DNA from 2 places in the Nocardiopsis gilva YIM 90087 genome. Region 1 is predicted to be linked to the other one. Evidence: riboswitches for the same ligand, from Rfam matches in the RefSeq annotation. Region 1 holds a riboswitch; the other holds the start of a gene.

Evidence for each region. A riboswitch is a leader RNA that binds a small molecule or an ion and turns the genes downstream of it on or off. The one in region 1 is predicted to bind glycine.
Region 2: linked by a shared signal. The riboswitch ahead of gcvP (aminomethyl-transferring glycine dehydrogenase) and the one ahead of gcvT (glycine cleavage system aminomethyltransferase GcvT) in region 1 are both predicted to bind glycine.

Annotation. Positions count from the first base shown of each region.
Region 1 is NZ_CP022753.1:1,779,788-1,789,516, forward strand. Features, by position in the region: gene CDO52_RS08380 (serine hydroxymethyltransferase) at 122-1,393, opposite strand; gene gcvH (glycine cleavage system protein GcvH) at 1,398-1,778, opposite strand; gene gcvT (glycine cleavage system aminomethyltransferase GcvT) at 1,942-3,057, opposite strand; glycine riboswitch at 3,202-3,303, opposite strand; gene CDO52_RS08395 (3-deoxy-7-phosphoheptulonate synthase) at 3,452-4,507, opposite strand; gene CDO52_RS08400 (AMP-binding protein) at 4,714-6,426, opposite strand; gene pip (prolyl aminopeptidase) at 6,665-7,624, shown strand; gene CDO52_RS08410 (ferredoxin) at 7,744-7,935, shown strand; gene CDO52_RS08415 (NAD(P)/FAD-dependent oxidoreductase) at 7,919-9,139, opposite strand; gene CDO52_RS08420 (asparaginase) at 9,265-9,729, opposite strand, start outside.
Region 2 is NZ_CP022753.1:2,962,661-2,972,389, forward strand. Features, by position in the region: gene CDO52_RS13615 (mannose-1-phosphate guanyltransferase) at 1-1,055, shown strand, start outside; gene CDO52_RS13620 (FHA domain-containing protein) at 1,520-2,062, shown strand; gene CDO52_RS13625 (bifunctional nuclease family protein) at 2,404-2,874, shown strand; gene CDO52_RS13630 (MerR family transcriptional regulator) at 3,266-3,862, shown strand; gene CDO52_RS27455 (hypothetical protein) at 3,859-4,005, opposite strand; glycine riboswitch at 4,174-4,263, shown strand; gene gcvP (aminomethyl-transferring glycine dehydrogenase) at 4,383-7,274, shown strand; gene CDO52_RS13640 (tetratricopeptide repeat protein) at 8,468-9,712, shown strand.

The DNA.
Region 1 (9,729 bases):
CTGCGCCGAACTCGGTGCGACGGCGCACGGCCCGGCTGTCTGATGACGAGGTATGAGGTCGTGCGGCGGCGAACCGCCGCGCGACCCGATCCCGTTCGCCGGGGGTAGCGGGGGTGGCCCGCTACAGGCCCGGGTAGAGCGGGTGCTTGCGCGCGAGGGCGACCACGCGGTCGCGCAGGGCGGCCGCGTCGTACTCCGGCTCGAGCGCCTCGGCGAGGATGTCGGCGACCTCGGCGAAGTCCGTCTCGTCGAAGCCCCGGGTGGCCAGCGCCGGCGTGCCGACGCGCAGGCCGGACGTGACCATCGGCGGGCGCGGGTCGTTGGGCACCGCGTTGCGGTTGACCGTGATGCCGATCTCGTGCAGGCGGTCCTCGGCCTCCCGGCCGTTGAGCTCGGAGTTCACCAGGTCCACCAGCACCAGGTGCACATCGGTGCCGCCGGTGAGCACCCGCACCCCGGCCTCAACGGCGTCGGGCTGGGTCAGGCGCTCGGCGAGGATCCGCGCACCGGCCTGGGTGCGCCGCTGGCGGTCGGCGAACTCCTCGCCCGCCGCCATCTTCAGCGCGACCGCCTTCGCCGCGATCACGTGCTCCAGCGGGCCGCCCTGCATGCCGGGGAACACCGCCGAGTTGATCTTCTTGCCCAGCTCCTCCTTGGCGAGGATGAGCCCGCCGCGAGGGCCGCCGAGGGTCTTGTGCGTGGTGGTGGTGACGACGTCGGCGTAGGGCACCGGGTTGGGGTGCAGCCCGGCCGCCACCAGACCGGCGAAGTGCGCCATGTCGACGAACAGGATCGCGCCGACCTCGTCGGCGATCTCGCGGAACCGGGCGAAGTCCAGCTGCCGCGGGTAGGCCGACCACCCGGCCACGATCATCTTCGGCTGGTGCTCCTTGGCGAGCTTCTCGACCTCGTCGTAGTCGACGGTGCCGTCCTCGTCGCGCACGTGGTAGGCCACGGCGTTGAGGATCTTGCCGGAGTAGTTGAGCCGCATGCCGTGGGTCAGGTGCCCGCCGTGCGCGAGGTCCAGGCCGAGGATGGTGTCGCCCGGCTTGAGTAGCGCGAAGTACACCGCCGTGTTGGCCTGGGCGCCCGAGTGCGGCTGCACGTTGGCGTGCTCGGCGCCGAACAGCGCCTTGGCGCGGTCGATCGCGAGCTGCTCGACGACGTCGACGTGCTCGCAGCCGCCGTAGTAGCGGCGGCCGGGGTAGCCCTCGGCGTACTTGTTGGTGAGGACGGTCCCCTGGGCCTCCAGCACCGCCTGGGGCGCGAAGTTCTCGGAGGCGATCATCTCCAGCGTGTCACGCTGCCGGGCGAGCTCGTCGTTGACGGCCGCCGCGACCTCGGGGTCGTACTGCGCCAGCGGCTGGTCGAGGATGTTGCGCGTCTCGGTCATGTGATCAGCCCTCGCCTTCGGTGACCTGGGTGTACTGCTCGGGGGTCAGCAGGTCGGCCGGGTCCTCGGAGAGTTCCACCTTGAAGAGCCAGCCGCGCCCGTAGGGGTCTTCGCCGATGATCTCGGGGTTCTCCACCGCGGCCTGGTTGACGTCGACGACCTCGCCGTTCACCGGCGCGTAGATGTCGCTGACGGACTTGGTCGACTCGACCTCGCCGCAGGTGTCACCGGCCGCTACCGTCGTCCCGGTCTCCGGCGGGTCGACGAAGACGATGTCCCCCAGCGCCTCGGTGGCGAAGGCCGTGATGCCGATGGTGGCGACACCATCGTTGATGGCCACCCACTCGTGCTCTTTCGTGTAGTTCAGCTCAGCGGGAACGCTCAATTCAACTCCCCAGGAGATCATTCGTTGTCCGGCACCGCGCGACACGTCCGCGCGGTCGTGTCCTGCACCATGCGGCTCGTCATCGGCCCCGACAGAGATTCTGCCGGGTCGCCGACGTGGCCCGCACCGCGGCTCGCGCCCTGGCCCCAGAAGGCCAGGAACATCAGCGATCCCGCTTGTAGAAGGGCAGCTCGACCACGTCGACCGCCTCCGCGCGACCCCGCACGTCCACGGTGAACTCACCGGAGGCGATGTCGAGGTCGCCGTCGACGTAGGCCATCGCGATCGGCTTGCCCAGCGTAGGGGAGGGGGCGCCACTGGTGATGGACCCCACCGGCGTTCCCTCCCGCAGGACCTGCTGACCGTTGCGCAGCGGGCGGCGGCCCCGGCCGATGAGGCCGATCAGGCGACGTGTGCGCTCGGTCTCGGCGGCCTTGGCCAGCGCGGCGCGGCCCACAAAGTCGCCGTCCTTCTCGAACTTGACCACGCGGCCCTGGCCGGCGTCGAAGGGCGTGAGGTCGGCGCTGAGCTCGTTGCCGTACAGCGGCATCCCCGCCTCCAGGCGCAGCGTGTCGCGCGCGGACAGCCCGGCCGGCACGAGGCCGTAGGGCTCTCCGGCGGTGAGCAGCGCGTCCCAGACGGCGGGGGCGTCGGAGCCCGGCCGGAGGAAGATCTCGAACCCGTCCTCACCGGTGTAGCCGGTGCGGGCGAGCAGAACGGGGTGGCCGGCCACGGTGTGGGCGTAGCCCGCGTAGTACTTGATCTCGGAGAGGTCGGCGTCGGTGAGGGGAGCGAGGATCCGCACGGCCTCCGGGCCCTGCAGCGCGATGAGCGCGTAGTCGGCGGACTGGTCCGCCACCCGGGCGTCGAACCCCGCGACGCGCTCGGTGAGCGCGGCCACGACGGTGTCGTTGTTGGCGGCGTTGGCGACGACTAGGTACTCCTCCTCGCCGAGGCGGTAGACGATCAGGTCGTCGAGCACCCCGCCGTCCGCGGCGGTGATCATCGTGTAGCGGGCGCGGCCGACCTTGACCTTGGAGAGGTACCCGGCCAGCGCGTAGTCGAGGAACGCGGCGGCCTGCGGGCCGGTGACGCTGATTTCCCCCATGTGGGACAGGTCGAACAGGCCGGCGCGCTCGCGCACCGCCTTGTGCTCGGCGGTCTCGCTGCCGTAGCGCAGCGGCATCAGCCACCCGGCGAAGTCGACCAGGGTGGCACCCAGCCGCTCGTGGACCGCGTTCAGCGGTGTAGTGCGGGGGGCGCTCGTAGGCTCCGTCATGGGCACTCCCGAGAGGATGGACGTCGTATCTGCAAAGGCGTTGCCATCCTCCCCCTCTGTCATCGGTGCCTGAGAGCTTCACCCGCGCACGGCGTGGCTTGCACCTTCGGCGAGGAGCGGTGAGCTCCTGCTTTCCAGAGTGGTCTCGCCCGTACGGTCCTGTGCGCCTGAGAGGTTGTCTTCGGGGAGGAATTGCTCCTTCGGCGGCCCGCGCTGGATGCGCGGGCACTCTCCCGTACGGGGTCAGCAACTACCGGTCAGCCTAGCAGCGGCGATGACGCGCCCCCAAGGGTGCCCACCGGCAGGCCCCTCCCGGCGATGGCCATGGCGATTCTGTCGAAAAGCCGACGAAAATCGACAGACTTTCCGTGATCACCGCCGAGAGGCGGGAGCGTCAGGCCTTGCGGCGGTTGCGGACGGCTTCGGCCAGCCCGCTCAGGACGCCCTCGGTGGTCTCCCAGCTCATGCACTTGTCGGTGATGGACTGGCCGTAGGTGAGGTCGGCCGGGTCGTGGAGCTTCTGCGCGCCCTCGATGAGGTTGCTCTCCAGCATCACGCCGATGATGCCCTTCTCGCCCCCGGCGATCTGGTCGCCGATGGTGCTGGCCACGCCCGGCTGGCGGGTGTGGTCCTTGCCGCTGTTGGCGTGGCTGGCGTCGATCATGACGCGGCGGGGCAGGCCCGATTCCTCGATGACGTCGAGCGCCGCGCCGACGCTCTGCGCGTCGAAGTTGGGGCCGGAGCGCCCGCCGCGGAGGATGACGTGGCAGTCGGAGTTGCCATGGGTCACCACGACCGACCCGGCGCCGCTGGGGTCGATACCGAAGAAGGTGTGCGAGGCGGCGGCAGCGCCGCAGGCGTCCACCGCGACCTGGACGTCGCCGTCGGTGCCGTTCTTGAAGCCGACCGGCATGCTCAGCCCGCTGCTGAGCTGGCGGTGTACCTGGCTCTCGGTCGTGCGCGCGCCGATGGCACCCCACGCCACCGCGTCGGCGATGTACTGCGGGGTGATCGGGTCGAGGAACTCGGTGCCGGAGGGGACCCCCAGCGAGCCGATGTCGAGGAGCAGCTTGCGGGCGGTGCGCAGCCCGCGGTGGACGTCATAGGTCTCGTCCAGGCCCGGGTCGTTGATCAGGCCCTTCCAGCCGAGAGTGGTGCGCGGCTTCTCGAAGTAGACGCGCATCACCACGCACAGCTCGCTGCTGAGCGACGGGATGAGGCTCTTGAGGCGGTGCGCGTAGTCGAGCGCGGCGTCGGGGTCGTGGACCGAACACGGCCCGACGATCACCAGCAGTCGGTCGTCGGTGCCGTCGATGATCCCCTTGATCTCGGCGCGGGCGTCCTCGACGAGGGCGCTGCGCTTGGGGCCCATGGGCAGCTCGGCCAGGACGTCCTGTGGTGCGACCAGGGGAAGGTAGCTCTCGACCCTGGTGTCGTTGGTGTTCGGCATGCCGTTCCTCTATCCCTCATCCCCGGTTGGCCTTCGGCAACCCTAACGCTACGGAACTGTCGAGACTTCCGATGGCCCTCGATTGTGGTGCGGGTCATCGGTGCTGATCACGGGGGACAGGAATGCGCCCGCCCGGCCCGTCCGGGCGCGCGTGTCGCCCCCCGCCGGCCGCCGTCGGCCTCGTCGGTGCTGTCCTTGCTCATTGCTCATTCTGTCTCGTCCTTGAGCCCCGGGAAGTCCTCTTCCCAGTACTCGTGCTCGTTGCGGGAGCCGCTGTCGGCGCTGCGCCTCTCCTCGGCCGCGCGCAGCTGCACCCGCCGGATCTTGCCGGAGACCGTCTTGGGCAGCTCGGCGAACTCCAGGCGCCGCACCCGCTTGAAGGGGGAGAGGTTCTGCCGCGCGTAGCGGAGGATGTCGCGCGCGGTCTCGGGGTCCGGCGCTCTGCCCTCCACGAGGGCGACATACGCCTTGGGCACGGCCAGCCGCACCGGGTCGGGGGAGGGCACGACGGCGGCCTCGGCCACGGCCTCGTGTTCGATGAGCACGCTCTCCAGCTCGAAGGGGGAGATGCGGTAGTCGGAGGCCTTGAAGACGTCGTCGCCCCGCCCGATGTAGGTGATGTAGCCGCCGGCGTCGCGGTGGGCGACATCCCCGGTGTGGTAGCGCCCGTCGCGCATCACCTGCTTGGTGCGCTCGTCGTTGTCGCGGTACCCGGCCATCAGCCCGACCGGGTCGTCGGCCATGTCGAGGCAGATCTCGCCCTGGTCGCCGACCTCCCCGGTGACCGGGTCCTCCAGCGCGATGGTGAACCCCGGCATGGGGCGGCCCATGGACCCGGGCCGGATCTCCTGGCCGGGGCCGTTGCCGATCTGCAGGGTCGTCTCCGTCTGCCCGAACCCGTCGCGCACCGTCAGCCCCCAGGCGCGCCGCACCTGCTCGATGACCTCGGGGTTGAGCGGTTCACCCGCCGCCACCACCTCCCGGATGGGCACGTTCCACGCGCCCAGGTCGGCCTGGATGAGCATCCGCCACACCGTGGGCGGCGCGCAGAACGTGTCGACGCCGCAGCGCGCGATCTGGCTGAGCAGGTAGGCGGCGTTGAACTTGGACTGGTTTACCACCAGCACCGTGGCCTGGGCGTTCCACGGCGCGAAGATACTGCTGTAGGCGTGCTTGGCCCAGCCCGGCGAGGAGATGTTCAGGTGTACGTCGCCGGGGCGGATCCCCACCCAGAACATGGTCGACAGGTGCCCCACCGGATAGGACAGGTGGGTGTGCAGCACCAGCTTGGGCTGGGAGGTGGTCCCCGACGTGAAGTACAGCAGCAGCGGGTCGTCGGCGGAGGTGGGGCCGTCTGGCGCGAAGTCCAGCCCGGCGTGCTGGGCGTCGGTGTAGTCGAGCCACCCCTCCATGATCCCGACCGCGATGCGGGTCCAGTGGCCGCCGAGCCCCTCGAACTTGGGGGTGTCCGCGGCGCTGGCGATGACATGGGCGACTCCGCCCCGCTCGATGCGGTCGGCGAGGTCGGCCGTGGAGAGCAGCGTGGTCGCCGGGACGATGACCGCGCCGAGCCGCATCGCGGCCAGGGTCGCCTCCCACAGCTCCACCTGGTTGCCGAGCATGATCAGGATGCGGTCGCCGCGGCGCACGCCCTGGGCGTGCAGCCAGTTGGCCACCTGGCCGGAGCGCTGCGCGAGCTCGGCGTAGGTCTGCTTCGTCTCGGTGCCGTCCTCCTCGACGATCCACAGCGCGAGTCGGTCGGGGTGCTCCGCGGCCGCGACGTCGAAGTGGTCCAGCGCCCAGTTGAAGTGATCGGGCCGTGGCCAGCGGAACTCGCGGTGGGCCAGGGCCTGGTCCTCGCGGTGGTCGAGCAGGAAGTCGCGGGCGGAGCGGAACTCGCGGGTGGCCGGACTGGACATGGGCGGACCTCCACGTCGTCATTGTGACTCTGGTCACCATACCCGGGCGAATGACCCACGCCCGAGCCGACCCGCTCAAGATCAACGCGAGATGGAATCCTGTCTAGGATTGGAGCGATGGCCGCCGGTGCCGCGCGTCGTCGCCTCCCTTCGACCGCTCGCCGGCCGTGCCCGGTCCCCTGCTCTTGAGGTTCTGTCACACACGACCGTCCACGTGTATACGGAAGGTGCATGCCCGATGCGCACGCTGTACCCGCCGATCGATCCCTACGACACCGGCATGCTCGATGTCGGTGACGGGAACCGGATCTACTGGGAGCTCTGCGGGAACCCCACGGGTAAGCCCGTGGTGTTCCTGCACGGCGGCCCCGGCGGCGGGTGCGGGCCGGCGCACCGGCGCCTCTTCGACCCGGAGAAGTACCGCATCCTCCTGTTCGACCAGCGCAACTGCGGCCGCAGCACGCCGCACGCCAGCGGCATGGACGTCGACCTCAAGGCCAACACCACCCAGGCGCTGGTCAAGGACATGGAGCGGCTGCGCCGCATGATCGGCGTGGAGAAGTGGCAGGTCTTCGGCGGCTCCTGGGGCAGCGCGCTCGCGCTGGCCTACGCCGAGGAGCACCCGCACCGGGTCAGCGAGCTGATCCTTCGGGGCATCTTCACCCTGCGCAACGACGAACTGCGCTGGTTCTACCAGGAGGGCGCCTCCCACCTCTTCCCGGAGCTGTGGGAGACCTACCTGGAGCAGATCCCCGAGGACGAGCGCGACGACCTCATCGGCGCCTACGCCAAGCGGCTCAACTCGACCGACCCGGAGGTGCGGCTGGCCGCGGCGCGCGCCTGGAGCATGTGGGAGGGCTCCACGGTCACCCTGGTGCCCGACCCCGACATCCGCGCCCAGCACGCCGACCCCGACTACGCGCTGGCGTTCGCCCGGATCGAGAACCACTACTTCGTGCACGGCGGCTTCTTCACCCCGGACCAGCTGATCGACAACGCCAAGCGGCTGCGCGACATCCCCGGCGTCATCGTCCAGGGCCGCTACGACGTGTGCACCCCCGCCCGCACCGCTTACGACCTGCACAAGGCCTGGCCCGAGGCGGAGTTCACGATCGTGGACGACGCCGGACACGCCTTCAGCGAGCCCGGCATCCTGCACCACCTCATCGAGGCGACCGACCGGTTCGCCGACGCCTAGCAGCGGGTCGGGGATCGTCGGACGGACACGACCCGACAAATAGGGGTGGGCGGGGCGCGATCACCCGCATGGTGCGCGACTAAGCTCGGAGGAAAACGCGAGTGAGTGAGGAGCGCCACATGCGGGTGAAGGTGGACTTCGATCGTTGCGAGAGCAACGCGGTCTGCATGGGCATCCTGCCCGAGGTGTTCGAGGTTCGCGACGACGACTTCCTCTACATCCTGCAGGAGGAGCCGCCCGAGGAACTCCGCGACAAAGTGGAGGAATGCGTACGGATGTGTCCCAAACAGGCCATCAGCGTCGAGGACTGAACCCGGCCGCCGCCAGGGCGTCGTCCCACGCCGTCGGCTTCTCCAGGAGCGCGCGGTAGCGCATGGTCTTCGGTGTGGAGCGCAGGCCCAGGACGCCGATGAGTTGTCCGGACCGTCCGAGGAACGCCACGAACTTGCGGTCCTCGGGCGATCCGTGCACGAACTCCACGGTGTCGGCCGGTGCGGCCTGGCCGAGCAGCTGGATTTTCATCCCGTACTGGTCGGACCAGAAATAGGGCACCGGGGTGTAGTCGCGCCGGTCGGTACCGCTCTCCCCGGCGAGCAGGTTGTGCGCTGCGACGACCGCCTGCTCCCCGGCGTTGGTCCAGTGCTCCAGGCGGACCCGGCCGCCGTAGCGCGGGTGCGGCCAGTTCGCCAGGTCCCCGACCGCGTACACGTCCGGCACGGTCGTCGCGACCTGGGCGTCGCACAGCACCGCGCCGCCCTCGTCCAGCTTGACCCCCGACCCCGCCAGCCACTCGGTGTTCAGCTCCACCCCGAGCCCGGCCACGACCAGCGACGCCTCGATCGCGCTGCCGTCGGCCAGCAGCACCCGCTCTACGCGGCCCTCGCCCTCGAACCCGGTGACGCCGACGCCCAGCCGCACGTCCACCCCGCTGTCGCGGTGCAGGTCGGTCAGGACCGTGCCGATGCGCGGGTCGACGACCCGGGTCAGCGGCGTGGGCTCCGCCTCGACCAGCGTCACTTCCCAACCGCACGCCCGAGCGCTGGCCGCGACCTCGGATCCGATGAACCCGGCGCCGACGACCACGACGTGCCCGCCAGGTTCGGTGAATGCGGCGCGCACCGCCTCGGCGTCCTCGAGCGAGCGCAGCGTGTGCACGCCCGCCAGGTCGGTGCGGGGACGGCGGGCGCGCGCCCCCGTCGCGATGACGAGGCCGTCGTAGTCCACCCGGGCGCCGTCGTCGAGCAGGACCGCCTTCTCGTCGGTGAGCAGCCGCTCGGCGCGGCGCCCGAGCCGCAGGTCCAGGCCGAGCGCGTCGATCGCGGCGTCCTCGCGCAGGGGGAGGCTTTTCGGCGTGCCCTTGCCGGTGAGGACCTCCTTGGACAGCGGGGGCCGGGAGTAGGGGCGGTGGGGTTCGTCGCCGATCAGCGTGACCGTGCCGTCGAACCCGGCGTCGCGCAGTGCCTCCGCCGTGTGCAGTCCGGCCATGCCCGCTCCGACGATGACGATGTCGCGCATGCGGTGCGTTCCGCCCTTTCCCTCGTGCACTGACCCGTGCCTCCGGGGCCGTCCCGTTGAGGCCTCGTGAATGCTCAACGAGCGGTGCACCGGGGGGATTCCCGCGCGGCGGGCGCGAACGGACCCTACTCGGCGATCGGCCGGATCTCGCCCACCGGCTCCCCGCCGCCGAGAACGGGGGCGGACAGCATGTCCTCCACCGGGGTGATGTCGACACCGAGCGCGCGCAGCGCGGTCAGACCCACCATGGTGCGCGAGCGCGCCTTCGGGTCGCCGTCGCTCATCTTCACCGCGACGGTCTCGCCGGTGGGCGCGGCCACGACGATGACGCCCTCGGCGCCGATCTTGGAGATCACTCCCGGCATGCGGCGCATCAGCGTGGTGTCGTCGCGACCCTCACCGGCCACGTACTCCGGGAAGTCGCGCATCGCCCGCACGACCGCGGCCTCGTGGCTGTCCTCGGGAGACCGGACCATCGCCTGGATCCCCCGGGCCAGGCCGATCAGGGAGACGGCCAGCTGCGGCGCTCCGCAGCCGTCGACCGCGGTGTGGGCGATCGGCTCGCCGCACTTCTCCTCCAGGGTCGCGCG
Region 2 (9,729 bases), 1.2 Mb from region 1:
AGTCGGTGGACATCGTCTTCCTCGACGACCGCGGCGCCGACCTCTCCCCGGCGGCCCAGCGGAAACTGGAGCGGGTCTTCTCCCGCGCCGAGTACCGCCGGGCGTTCCCCGGGGAGATCGCCGAACTGTCCTTCCCCTCGCGCGGCGTGGAGTCCTACGCCCACGAGCTGCTGCGGCGCGTCGACACCACGGGTGTCGCCGAGGCCGAGCTGAAGGTCGTCGTCGACTGCGCCGGAGGATCCGCCTCGCTCATCCTGCCGTCGCTGCTCGGCCGGATCGGGGTCGACGTCCTGACGGTCAACAACCGGCTGGACGAGAGCTCGCCCACGGACACGCTCGCCAAGCAGATGCGCGACCTGCAGCGCCTGGGCGACCTCGTGAAGTCCTCGGGGGCCGACTTCGGCGTCCGGTTCGACCCCGTGGCCGAGCGGCTCGCGCTCGTGGACGAGAACGGTGAACTGGTCGACAACGACCGCGCCCTGCTGGTCGTCCTCGACCTCGTGGCCGCCGAGCGCCGGGGCGGCCGGGTCGCCCTGCCGGTGACCACCACCCGGGTGGCCGAGCAGGTGGCGTCGTACCACGGCGCCCAGGTGCAGTGGACACCGACGTCCACCGACGAGCTGACCAAGGCGGCCAAGGCCGAGGACATCATCTTCGCCTCCGACGGGCGCGGCGGCTACCTGCTCCCCGAGTTCTCGCGTACGACTGACGGCATCGCCGCGTTCGTCCGGTTGCTCGGCCTGGTGGCGCGCACCCGGATGTCGCTGAGCCAGATCGACCGGCGCATCCCGCAGGCGCACCTGCTGCGCCGGTCCGTTCCCACACCGTGGGCGGTCAAGGGCAGCGTCATGCGCGCCGTGGTGGAGGCCGCCGGCGACCGCGAGATCGACACCACCGACGGCGTCCGGGTCCTTGAGCCCGGCGGCGGGTGGGCCCTCATCCTGCCCGACACCGCCGAAGCCGTCACCCACCTGTGGGCCGAAGGCCCCGACTCCGACACCGCGCAGCGTCTGCTGGACGAGTGGGCGGCCGTGGTCGAGCATGCCGAAGGCTGACGGCACCCGTGCGTGGACGGTGGGAGACACCTCTCGGCAGCGTCGCCGGGACACCTCGCACGGCGGCACGTACAGCGGGCGCCGTCACGCCGAAGGGCGGTGAGAGGCGCGTGCGTCCGGGCCGTCCGTGGAGCCGTCGAAGCGGCCCCACGGGCGGCCCGGTCCGCTGCCAGTGGTCGCGGCGGCGTCACGGGGGGCAGTGTCGCAGTGCCTTCCTGTCTGCTTCGAACCGCGAATATGGTTTAGAGTCGAGTGTCCCCGCAAGGCCGTGCGACACGGGAGTGTGGGGCTCAGCGATCGTGGGGGATGAAAGCCTTGTAAAGAAGCGCGAGGTGAGCCGGGAACCCGACGCCGGTACGCGGCGTTACCAGTGTTGGGTGAGCGGGCCGCCCGATCACCCGGCACCTACATGACGACCAGCCGAATCAAGCACCGCCCCGTGCGGTAGGAGGCCGAGCCGACCTATGTCGAGCGTTTACTGCACGCAGTGCGGTCACGCCGTTGCGGATGATGCCCGTTTCTGCTCCAACTGTGGTTCCCCCATCCGCGCGGCGGGACAGGAGGCTCCTCGTTCCGGCGAGCGCCGCGACTCCGTCGGTGAGACCACGTCCACGATCTCCATCTCGGGAATCCAGGCCCTCGAAGCCGAGATCGACGCGGGCGACGAGGCTCCCGCTGACCCCGCCAATGTCGACGCGCTGCCGGCCGGCACAGCGCTGCTGGTCGTCAAGCGCGGCCCGAACGCCGGGAGTCGCTTCCTGCTGGACAGCGACGTCACCACGGCCGGGCGCCACCCCAACAGCGACATCTTCCTCGACGACGTGACCGTCTCCCGGCGCCACGTGGAGTTCTTCCGGCGTGGAGACGGCTTCGGGGTTCGCGATGTCGGCAGCCTGAACGGCACATATGTCAACCGCGAGCGCATAGATGAGGCCGAGCTCGGCGGCGGCGACGAGGTGCAGATCGGCAAGTTCCGACTGGTGCTGCTGACCAAGCCGCGGCGCTGAACGGAAGCGCCCCAGGGAACCCGGTCGCACCCACAACCCGGCGGACGCGTTCATCCGCGCCGCGGGCCGCACGGTCGGCCCGCGGCAGGTTTGCACTGCCTCTTCACCGGAGAGCCTAATCTCAACGAGGACCGTCACGGATGGTGCGTTTGACAGGGGGTTCCCGAAATTCCCGCTGATTGGCGGGGTCACTGGCCTGGCCCGCGGCCGCCTTCGGCCCCGGACGGGTCTCGGAGATCGGGCCTCTCGCGGTGTACCGTGAAATGACGGATAAGAGCACGGAGCAGAGCACATCCTGGCGAGTGCCCATCCGGCACGACGAGTCGTGGGACGGAGCCGCAGTGAAGCACATGGAGGTCGTCGGCGTCCGGGTCGAGATGCCCTCGAACCAGCCGATCGTCCTGCTCAAAGAGTCCGACGGAGAACGCTACCTTCCGATCTGGATCGGTGCGGTGGAGGCCACCGCGATAGCTCTGGCCCAGCAGGGCGTCGTCCCCGCGCGGCCGTTGACCCATGACCTGTTCCGGGACGTCCTCGACGCGCTCGACGCCAGCCTGAGCACCGTCAACATCACGTCCCTGAGCGACGGCATCTTCTACGCCGACCTCGTCTTCTCCAATGGCGTCGAAGTGAGCGCGCGGCCCTCGGATTCCATCGCCCTCGCCCTGCGCACCGGCGCGCCGATCTACGCCCATGACGACGTCGTCGAGGAAGCCGGAGTTCCGATCCCGGATGAGCAGGAGGACGAGGTCGAGAAGTTCCGCGAGTTCCTGGACCAGATCACACCCGAGGACTTCGGCCGGACGACCTGAGGCCGGGAGCCGCAGGCAGCGGTGCGGTGGGCACGCCACTCGGGGCGGACCGCACCCGTCGAAGAGCGTGCTCTGAATGCGGATCCGAAGCAGGCCCGCGGGCGGCGGCGGGCCGTCGGGAGGGCGTCTGGGACCTCCACCGGCGAGTGACGGAGGGAGTGATCCCGCGCCGCGCATCTGCGGCTCCGCCCCATCGTGATCGGGGTGGCGTGCCTGGTTGCGGATGGGCGGTCGGGGAGCCACAGAACAGCCGAAGAGGTTCCACGACGCGCCGATGGGTGTCGTTGACGCTGTCCATCCGACCGGCTTACCTTCATTGTCGAAGGAACCCGCGGCGCACCCTTCGACCCCCTGTCAAACCGCCGTGGGCCGAGGAGCCGGAGGTTCGGCGGTGGCGGTTACGAGCGGCAAGCGGCAAGCCTCGGGTCTCACACGCTCAGCGTTACGGCGGGCTGGGGAGCAGGGGCTGCTGTGCGAAGAGGACGTGGTGGCGCTGCCTATGGACGTCGGCTATCGCGGCCCAACGGCATGTGCGGCCGCCGGAATCACCTACCGCCAGCTGGACTACTGGGCGAGAACCGGGCTGGTCGCCCCGAGTGTGCGCCAGGAGGGCGGCCGCGGCGGACCGCCGCTGTACAGCGTCCGCGACATCCTCATCCTCAAGGTCGTCAAGCGCCTGATCGACACGGGCATCTCCCTCCAGCAGATCCGAAACGCGGTGGAACACCTCCAGTGCCGCGACACCGCGGACATCGCCCAGATCACCCTGATGAGCGACGGCATCAGTGTCTATGAGTGCACGACCCCCGACGAGGTCGTCGAGCTGCTGCAGGGCGGACAGGGCGTGTTCGGGATCGCGCTGGGCCGGGTCTGGCGCGAGGTCGAGGGCCGACTGCGCGACCTTCCCGGCGAGCACCTGCCGCAGCCGGCCGACGCGCACCCTGGCGACGAGCTGGCGCGACGTCGCCGCGAGCGGCGGATCGGCTAGAAGCGCCGCGCGCGGGCCTTTTCCGCGTCGGCGGCCGTCCCGTCAAAACGTCGTGGAACAACAGCGATGTCCCAGGTGGCGGGGTTGGTCCCGGTCTCGTGAGGGCGGTAGCCGGGGAGGGGCAGCGCTGCGGTACGCGCCACGGTTTAGTACGGTTTGAGGAGACGCCAGGCTCACGATCTGCCGTCAGGGGGCGCTCGGACGTGCCCGATGGACGCTTCGTGGGCCGGTCGTCGTGCAGTGCGAACGAGCACCGTCCACCAGCGGTGCTCACCCGACGCACTGCCCACAAATGAACACGACCGGACCGTAGATACCACGCGGGAGAGACCCCCGACAGGGGCGCCGACGGGGCAATACTCCCCAGTAACCTCTCAGGCACCAGGGACCGCGTGGAGGAGGCCACTCTGGAGCGGCAGGCGCACTGCCGCCTGCGCCGCGCTTGCGCGGTATCGCGTGACAGAGGGGGAGACCACATAGGAGCAGCCGCGAGAACGGCTACTGCGACCAGGAGGTCTCCATGCCGGAGCAGCCCACCCATGAGAACACCACGGGGGGAGCGCCCGCGCGCGTTTTCGCCGACCGGCACATCGGCCCGGACCCGGCGGAACTCGGCCACATGCTCAAGGCGGTCGGATTCGGGTCCACGACGGATCTGATGACTGCCGCCGTCCCGGAGAGCATTCTCAGCACGCCGGGTGGTCCCGCTCCGCTGCGGCTTCCGGAGGCGGCCGGGGAAACCGCCGCGCTCGCCGAGCTGCGCGCCCTCGCCGACCGCAACCAGGTCCTCACGTCGATGATCGGTCGCGGGTACTACGGCACGGTCACCCCGCCGGTGATCCTCCGCAACATCCTGGAGAACCCGGCCTGGTACACGGCCTACACCCCCTACCAGCCCGAGATCTCCCAGGGGCGCCTCGAAGCCCTGCTGAACTTCCAGACGATGGTCAGCGACCTCACCGGGCTCGCGGTCTCCGGGGCCTCCCTCCTCGACGAGGCGACCGCCGCGGGCGAGGCCATGACGCTCGCCCGGCGCGCCACGCGCAGCAAGGCCGCGACCTTCATCGTCGACTCCGACACCTTCCCGCAGACACTGTCGGTGCTGCGCACCCGCGCCGAGCCGCTCGGTATCGACATCGTCGTCGCCGATCTGAGCGAGGGCCTGCCCGACATCGAGGCGTTCGGCGTGCTCGTGCAGTACCCCGCCGCCAGCGGCGCGATCCGCGATCCGCGCCCGGTCATCGATGCGGCCCACGAGCGCGGCGCCCTGGCCGTCGTCGCGGCCGACATCCTCGCCCTGACCATGCTCCGCAGCCCGGGTGAGATGGGCGCCGACATCGCCGTCGGCTCGACCCAGCGCTTCGGCGTTCCCATGGGCTTCGGCGGGCCGCACGCCGGCTACATGTCGGTGCGCGAGGGCCTGCAGCGCCAGCTGCCCGGCCGCCTCGTCGGCGTCTCGGTCGACAACGCGGGCAAGCCCGCCTACCGCCTCGCCCTGCAGACCCGTGAGCAGCACATCCGCCGCGAGAAGGCCACCAGCAACATCTGTACGGCCCAGGTCCTGCTGGCTGTCATGGCCGGGATGTACGCGGTCTACCACGGCCCGCACGGGCTGCGCGCGATCGCCGAGGACGTGCACGGCCGCACCGCCCGGCTCGCCGAGGGGCTGCGGGCCCGCGGCTTCGAGGTCCTGCACGGCGACTTCTTCGACACCCTGCGCGTCCGCGTCCAGGGCGGCGCCGACGGCGTGCTGCAGGCGGCCCGCGAGCGCGGGGTGAACCTGCTGCGCGTCTCCGACGACATCGTCGGCGTGTCCTGCGACGAGACCACCGCCGACGAGCACCTGGGCCTGGTGCTGTCGGCGTTCGGCGGCAAGGAGGGCACCGGAGTGGGCGACGGCGCGGCCGTCGCCCTGCCCGAGGCGCTGCGCCGCGGCGTGGACTACCTCGACCACCAGGTCTTCAACACCCACCGCAGCGAGACGTCCCTGCTGCGCTACATGCGCCGGCTGGCCGACAAGGACCTCGCCCTGGACCGCAGCATGATCCCGCTCGGCTCCTGCACCATGAAGCTCAACTCCACGGCCGAGATGGAGTCGATCACCTGGCCGGCGTTTGCCGAGCTGCACCCGTTCGCCCCCCTGGAGCAGGCCGCCGGAACCGTCGCCCTGGTGCGCGACCTGGAGGCGTGGCTGGCCGAGGTCACCGGGTACGACGCGGTGTCGCTGCAGCCCAACGCCGGGTCGCAGGGGGAGCTCGCCGGTCTGCTGGCGATCCGCGGCTACCACCGCGAGCGCGGCGAGGCCCAGCGCGAGGTCTGCCTGATTCCCAGCTCCGCCCACGGCACCAACGCGGCCAGCGCGGTGATGGCCGGTATGCGGGTCGCCGTGGTGGCCTGCGACAAGGGCGGCAACATCGACCTGGACGACCTGCGCGCCAAGATCGACAAGCACGGCGACGAGCTGGCCGCGCTGATGGTGACCTACCCGTCCACGCACGGCGTCTACGAGGACACCATCACCGAGGTGTGCCGCCTGGTGCACGAGGCCGGCGGCCAGGTCTACGTGGACGGCGCCAACCTCAACGCGCTGCTCGGCTGGGCCAAGCCGGGCAAGTTCGGGGCCGACGTCAGCCACCTCAACCTGCACAAGACCTTCTGCATCCCGCACGGCGGCGGCGGTCCGGGTGTCGGCCCGGTGGCGGTGCGGTCGCACCTGGCCGGGTTCCTCCCCAACCACCCGGGCCAGCCCGACGCGGGTCCGCACACCGGTGTCGGCCCCGTCTCGGCGGCGCCGTTCGGCTCGGCCGGGATCCTGCCGATCTCCTGGGCCTACATCCGGATGATGGGGGAGCAGGGGCTGCGCTCGGCCACCGAGGTGGCGGTCCTCAGCGCCAACTACGTCGCCAAGCGGCTGGAGCCCTACTACCCGGTCCTGTACACCGGCAAGGGCGGGCTGGTCGCCCACGAGTGCATCATCGACATCCGCGACCTGGCCAAGAAGACCGGCATCACCAACGAGGACGTGTCCAAGCGGCTGATCGACTACGGTTTCCACGCCCCCACCATGTCGTTCCCGGTGGCCGGGACCCTCATGGTTGAGCCCACGGAGAGCGAGAACCTGGCGGAGCTGGACCGCTTCATCGACGCGATGATCGCGATCCGCGCCGAGATCGACCGCGTCGCCGACGGCACCTACGACGCCGAGGACAACCCGCTGAAGAACGCCCCGCACACCGCCGAGGCGCTCACCGTCGACGACTGGAAGCACTCCTACACCCGCGGCGAGGGCGGCTACCCCGTGCCGGAGCTGCGGCTGAACAAGTACTGGTCCCCGGTCGGCCGCATTGACCAGGCCTACGGCGACCGCAACCTCGTCTGCGCCTGCCCGCCGCCCGAGGCCTTCGAGGAGTAAGCCGGGGCACAGAACACGGCCGTTGGAACGACGTGGCGCCGGTACCCGTGGTCGGGTACCGGCGCCACGTTTCGTGTGCAGTGGAGATGGGGCCGTTGAGAGCCGGGGCCGCCGACCTGTGCCCGGAAGCGTCGGCACCGGGGTCTGCTGTGCGGCCTTGTCGGTGGTCGGCTGATCCGGTGTTCTGTGGGAAAAGCGGCGCCGAGGGCGGTGGGGTGCTGGGCGCCCCTGTCCCCTGGCGGGTGGGTGAGGGGTCGCGGTGGCGGCCTGCTCCCAGCGCATCATCCGAGCCGGGCCCCGGACGGCGGCGCCGACGGCGAGGTGGGCCACGCGCCCCTCTCAGCTCGCGGGTGGGGCCGGGAAGGCGCTGTCCGCTCCCTTCCTCCGTTGATCTCGGCGATATCGACCGAATACGCGCCGGTATTCGGTCGATATCGCCGAGATCAACGGAGAGAGGGGTAACCGCGGTGGTGAAACGCCGGTCGTGGGCAGGCCGGAATGCCGCGTTTTCGCTGGACGTGAGAGCCCTTCCGCCATGCGGGAGCCCTGGGGCCTCTTCGAAGATGATCATGGGAATTCCTCTGATTGTGTCCGGTTTGTCGTAGGAATTCCCATGATCATCGCGAGGACGGATTCCGGACAGCGCCTTTCCCGCCTTTCGGCCGCCCGACCCTCACCCAGGAGCCGACAGGGCGCCCCGGCCCCCTCCGCCTTTGGTGCCGCCGTCGAGGCCCGGCCCGGATGGTCTGCTGAGAGCAGGCCGCCACCGTCACCCCCGGCCCCGCCCCACCCCTCCAAGGATCGGCGCCCCCAGCCCGCTCCCGCCCTCGGTGCCGCTTTTCACCCCAGAACACCGGATCAGCCAACCGCAGACAAGGCCGTCCAGCAGACCCCACCCGCGCCCCGCCACCCGGCCAGGGCACGCCCCGCGTGGGGCTCGCGTCAGCGGCGGGTTGGTCCGCAGTGATCGCATACCGGCGAACGATTTCCGGACATCAGGCCGAACCCTATGGGGTCACCAACTACGAATCTACGTCGTAAACGCGCGGGTTCCTCAGTCCCGTGACCAATATCCGGCCTCGATTCGTCCGCAGACCCGCGCGCACACGTTAGTCTCCGAGGAACACGGCCCGAATCGACTGCGGCTTCGGCGGTCCGAGGGCCACGTCCCCTCGTGCGGAAAGCGACGCCTCATGACCGCGACGTCCAGAACCTCTGCATTCGCCGCCGCCGACGAGCCACCGGAGACGGAATTCGGGAACCTCTGCGATCAGGCACGAGATCTGGCCGAAAGTGGCCACCTCAAGCGTGCCGCCCAGGTGTACGCGCGGGTGCTGGAGGGCGGATCGCGGCGCCATCGTGCGCGGGCCGCGCTCGGGCTCGCGGTGGTCCGGCACGACATGGGTGACATCGGTGCCGCCCGCGAGGCCGACCGGATCGCGATGGACACCGGTCATCCCGAGTACGCCCCGCGTGCCGGCTACCACCTCGCGCTGTCCTACGAGGAGGACGGCGTCGTCCAGCAGGCGGAGGGGGCGTGGCGCGAGGTGCTCGACGCCGGGAACGACCGCTACACCCCCGCGGCCCACTACGGGCTCGCCCGGCTCGCCGAAGAGCGGGGTGATGCGGCGGCCGCCGTCGCCCACTGGGGGCAGGTCCTGGAGGGGCCGGACACCGGGCTTGCCGCGCGGGCGGCCCACGACTACGCCGAGCGGCTGCTCGCGCGGGGCGAGGTGGACGCCGCGGCCGAGGTCGTCCAGCGGGGGTTGGAAGCGGACGAGCACCCTGGGCTGCGCCTTCTGCTCGGCGCGGTCTACGTGGAGCGCGCGATCGGCGAGTTCGGCGCCGTTGTCGACGCCTCCCGGAGCGATCCGGAAGGCGCGCGGACCGTGGAGCCGGCGACCGCCGCGGCCTCCGTCGAACTTCTGGCCCGCCTGCTCGCCGTGCGCGGCGATGCCGACGGCGCCGATCGGACGTGGGAGCTGGGGCTGACGCACAGTGACACCGCGACCGCCGCGGATGTGCGCTCGCGGCTGCGGCGGGGCTTTGCGGCACCCAACGCTGACGGTCCGGCCGACGAGGACGCGGCCGCGGCGGGCGGGGCGACGGGAACAGGCGCGGGCGACGGCCCGGCGGAGGAGGCCGTCGCGTGGTGGGATCCGTACCTGGAGGCGGCTGTCGCCCAGGGCAGCCTGCCGGTGCTCACCGGCGAGCTGTTCTCCGCCTTCGACCAGATGTACAGCCGCCTCGCCCTGCCCCTCGTGGGAGACGAGACGCGGGCGACGGCGCTGCGGCAGACTCTTCAGGAGGCGGTCCGCTCGCCCGGCGCCTACGTGTGGGGGCGGTCGCTCCACGACGACTTCGCGGAACGGCTGCGCCTGGCCACCGGCTCCGACGCCGACGTGCTCCCGGCGGGCTGGCCGGACCACGAGGAGTAGCGTCCGTCCCGGCGAGA